2 regions of the Methylobacterium sp. NMS14P genome follow, and region 2 is predicted to be linked to the other one. Evidence: predicted binding sites of a transcription regulator. Region 2 holds the regulator's gene; the other holds the start of a gene.
The links. The regulator PhoB, encoded in region 2, activates phosphate uptake and scavenging genes when phosphate is short. The targets are predictions, from matches to a motif close to TGTCATNNANCTGTCAT.
Positions count from the first base shown of each region.

Region 1 (2,194 bases), 1.7 Mb from region 2:
GGCCCGCGAGGCTTCCGGCCCAGAGGGCGACCAGGAGCGCCGGCAGCAGGACGCCGCTGCCGATCTCGGGGGCGAAGAACAGCGGGAAGGTCACGCGGCGCAGGCGCGCCCAGCGCAGCTGCCGCGACCAGACCTCCCGGAAGCCGCGCGGGCCGAGCGGCTGCTCGAACGGGCTCGCCACGAGGTGGACCCGCTTGCCGGCGGCGCGCACGAGCTTGGTGGCGGCCGCGTCCTCGGCGATCTCGGCCGCCAGCGCCTGGAGCCCGCCCTGCGCCTCCAGGAAGGGCTTGTGCCAGAGCATGCTCTTGCCCTGCGCGAAGCCCAGCCCGAAGGCCTCGGCGGCGTATTGCCAGCGCGCCTGCAGGGTGTTCAGGAAGGCGCACTCCACCTCCGCCATGAAGCTGCCGGGGCGGGCGCCGGCCGGGGTGGAGCAGACGAGGCCGGTCTCCGCGCGCCACGCCGCCTGGAGCTGCTGGAGGTAGTCCGGCGGCATGGCCACGTTGGAATCGGCGAGCACCACCCAGTCGTGGGCGGCGGCGCGCCAGCCGCGCAGGCAGTTGTTGAGCTTCGGGTTCGCGCTGACGCGCTCGTCGCCGAGGATCAGGCGGGCGGGCACGCGCGGGTGGGTCTCGATCAGGCGCTCCACCATCGGCACGATCGGGTCGGCCGGGTCGGCCACGCAGAAGATCAGCTCGTAGGCCGGGTAGTCGAGGCGGAAGCTGCGGACGAGCATCTCCTCGCTGTAGGCCTCGACCCCGCGCAGGGGTCGGACCAGGGAGACGGGCGCGCCGTCCGGGAACCGCGACGGGCCGTGATCCCGGCCGAGGCGCCGGGCCGCGACGGCGATGCTGCCGATCTGGACGAGGGCCAGGAGCGCGCCGAGGGACAGGGCCGGCATCGTGGCGTCAATCATGCGGATCCCTCGTGCGATCGGGCGAGCGGTCCGGTCCGCTAGCGGCCCGACCGCGTCAGGCGTGTGACAGCGGCGCCCGACGCTCTCGGACACGCTCGCCGACGCGCGGCGTCGCGGGCCGTCACCCAACCGTCACCGCGCGGTTTTAATCCCCGTTCACCACGAAAGATTCCGCGCGAGGGTTCATGTCCGATTCCGCCGTGATGCCGTCGGGGGCGGTGGGAGACCGGCAGGCGGGCGGCCCGCGCCTCGACCACGGGATGCATCTCGGCGGGGTGGTCGCGTTCCTCCTCGTCCTGGTGGCGGGCCTCGGCTACGCGGTGGTGAGCCTCGTCGCGGACATGAACGCGGTCGGGGAGGCGCCCCTGGCCTACGGCGCCTTCGCGCTGCTCGGCCTCGCCCTGCTGATCGCCCTCGCCTTCGAGTTCGTGAACGGCTTCCACGACACCGCCAACGCGGTCGCCACGGTGATCTACACCCACTCGATGCCGCCGCTCGTCGCGGTGATCTGGTCGGGCTTCTTCAACTTCCTCGGCGTGATGCTGTCGTCGGGCGCCGTGGCCTACGCCATCGTGACGCTGCTGCCGGTCGAGCTGATCCTCAACGTGGGCTCGCACGCGGGCTACGCGATGATCTTCGCGCTGCTGCTGGCGGCCATCATCTGGAACCTCGGGACCTGGGCCTTCGGGCTGCCGAACTCGTCGTCCCACGCGCTGATCGGCTCGGTGCTCGGCGTCGGCCTCGCCAACCAGCTGATGAGCGGCGGCGACGGCACCGCGGGCGTCGACTGGACCCAGGCGCTCAACGTCTTCAAGGCACTGCTGTTCTCGCCGGTCTGCGGCTTCGTGCTCGCGGCGCTGCTGCTGCTCGCCCTGAAGTTCGCGGTGCGCCGGAAGGACCTGTACGAGGCGCCCAAGGGCGAGGCGCCCCCGCCCCCGTGGATCCGCGGCCTGCTGATCCTCACCTGCACGCTGGTGTCGTTCTTTCACGGCGGCAATGACGGGCAGAAGGGCATGGGCCTGATCATGCTGATCCTGATCGGCGCCGCCCCCACCGCCTACGCGCTCAACCGCACCATGGCGGACGACACGACGCCCGCCTTCGTGCAGGCCTCGACGGCGGCGAGCACGGTGTTCTCCGCCCGCGCCCCCGGCGCGGCGGTTCCGGACGCCGCCGCCGCGCGCCGGACCGTGACGGAGGCGCTCAAGACCAAGGCGCTGAACACGCCGCCCGTCTACGCGGCCCTGGCGGCGCTCTCGAACGACATCGCCGCCAGCGTGA
Region 1 covers NZ_CP087106.1:4,317,734-4,319,927, forward strand. Annotated here, with positions in the region: gene LOK46_RS20455 (ceramide glucosyltransferase) at 1-913, opposite strand, end outside; gene LOK46_RS20460 (inorganic phosphate transporter) at 1,099-2,194, shown strand, end outside.
Region 1: a site for PhoB is predicted at 1,033-1,049, ahead of LOK46_RS20460 (inorganic phosphate transporter). Genes of this name have one in related genera too.

Region 2 (2,194 bases):
GGACGTGCTCGACGCCTACGCGAGCCGCGACGTCAAGGCGGCCCACGACGTCTGGGAGCGCGACGGCGAGATCGACGCCCTGTACAATTCGCTGTTCCGCGAGCTGCTGACCTACATGATGGAGGATCCGCGCAACATCTCGTTCTGCACGCATCTCCTGTTCTGCGCCAAGAACGTCGAGCGCATCGGCGACCACACCACCAACATCGCCGAGACGATCCACTACCTCGCCACGGGCGAGACCCTGGCGGGTGACCGGCCGAAGAACGACGCGTCCAACTACGCGACGGTGGACGGCATCCAGGCGCCGTGAGCCCCCGACCCCGGCTCCCGCGCCTTCCTGTGGGCGCGGCCGGGGTCACTCTCCGTGCAGGTTGAGGCAGGGCGGCGCCTCCTGCACCTTCCGCGGGACCGCCGGTAGAACGAGTCTTCGAACGTGAGCATGCAAGTCCTGATCGTCGAGGACGAGGAGGCCCTGACCACGCTGCTGCGCTACAACCTGGAGGCCGAGGGCTTCCTGGTGGACTCGGCGGCGCGCGGCGACGACGCCGAGCTGCTCCTGGCGGAGCGGATCCCGGACCTCGTCCTGCTCGACTGGATGCTGCCCGGCCTCTCGGGGATCGAGCTGTGCCGCCGGATCCGGGCGCGCCGCGAGACCGAGCGCCTGCCGGTGATCATGCTCACCGCCCGGGGCGAGGAGGGCGACCGCGTCCGCGGTCTCGGCACGGGCGCCGACGACTACATCGTCAAGCCGTTCTCCGTCCCGGAGCTGCTCGCCCGGATCCGCGCGCTGCTGCGCCGGGCCAAGCCCGCCCACGTCTCGGACCGGCTGGCGGCGGGCGACCTGGAGCTCGACCGCACCGGCCACCGCGTCCGCCGCGGCGGCGAGGAGCTGCATCTGGGCCCGACGGAGTTCCGGCTCCTGGAGTTCCTGATGCTGGCGCCGGGCCGGGTCTTCTCCCGCGAGCAGCTCCTCGACGGGGTCTGGGGCCACGACGTCTACATCGACGAGCGTACCGTCGACGTCCATGTCGGGCGGCTGCGCAAGGCGCTGAACGGCCCGCGACAGACCGACCCGATCCGCACGGTCCGCGGCTCGGGCTACGCCTTCGACGAGACCTTCTCGCTCGAGGCCTGAGGCGGCCTCACGGGCCGTCCGGATAGGACATCGCTCCGGCGCGCCGTCATCGCGAGCGCGGCGAAGCGACCCGGGGCGGCGGGACGCCGGTGAGCGTGGCGCTGCTGGGTTGCTTCGCTCGCGATGACGGTGGGACGGGCGCGCCGATATTCAGCGTCCCCCCTCAGGGACTCAGCGCGCCAGCGCCGCGCTCCGGCCCGCGGCGGCCGGCACCGCCTCCAGCGCCGCCAGCACCGTCCCCTCGGTCAGGATCTGCGGGAGCACCTGGGGCTCTCCCGTCCCGGTGTAGAGCAGGTAGAGCGGGACGCCGCTCCGCCCGTGCTTCTCGAGGAGGCGGGTGATCTCGGGGTTCTGGTTGGTCCAGTCGCCCTTCATGTAGGTCACGCCGCGCTCGGCCATCGCGGCCCGCACCGCCCTGGTGTTGAGCGAGGTCGCCTCGTTGACCGCGCAGGTGATGCACCAGGCGGCGGTCATGTCCACGAAGACGGGGCGGTGCGCGTCGACCAGGGCGTCGAGGCGCGCCTGCGTGAACGGCTCGACCCCGTCGGCGGCGGCCTGCGCGGCCGGCGCGGCGCGGTCCCGGGGCAGGGTGACGGCGAGGGCCCCGACGGCGGCCAGCGCCAGCGCCGCGGCGGCCTGCGCGATCCGGCCGGCCCGGGGCGGGGCGGCGCGGCCGTGCTCCCAGGCCCAGGCGGCGAAGCCCACGAGGACGAGGCCGATCAGCGCCGCCAGCAGCCCGCGCGGGTCGACCTGCTGCGCCAGCACCCAGATCAGCCACGCCACGGTGGCGTAGACCGGGAAGGCCAGGACCTGCTTGAGGGTCTCCATCCAGGCGCCCGGCCGCGGCAGCGCGCGCAGGGCCGGCGGCCAGAGCGTCAGGAGCAGGAAGGGCAGGGCGAGGCCGAGCCCGAGGCTGGCGAAGACGGCGAGCGCCACGCCGGCGCTCTGGGTCAGCGCGAAGCCCACCGCCGAGCCCATGAACGGCGCCGTGCAGGGCGTCGCCACCAGGGTGGCGAGCACGCCGGTGAAGAAGGAGCCGCTCAGGCCGCCGCGGCG
Region 2 covers NZ_CP087106.1:2,642,248-2,644,441, reverse strand. Annotated here, with positions in the region: gene phoU (phosphate signaling complex protein PhoU) at 1-313, shown strand, start outside; gene phoB (phosphate regulon transcriptional regulator PhoB) at 443-1,138, shown strand; gene LOK46_RS12590 (protein-disulfide reductase DsbD family protein) at 1,310-2,194, opposite strand, start outside.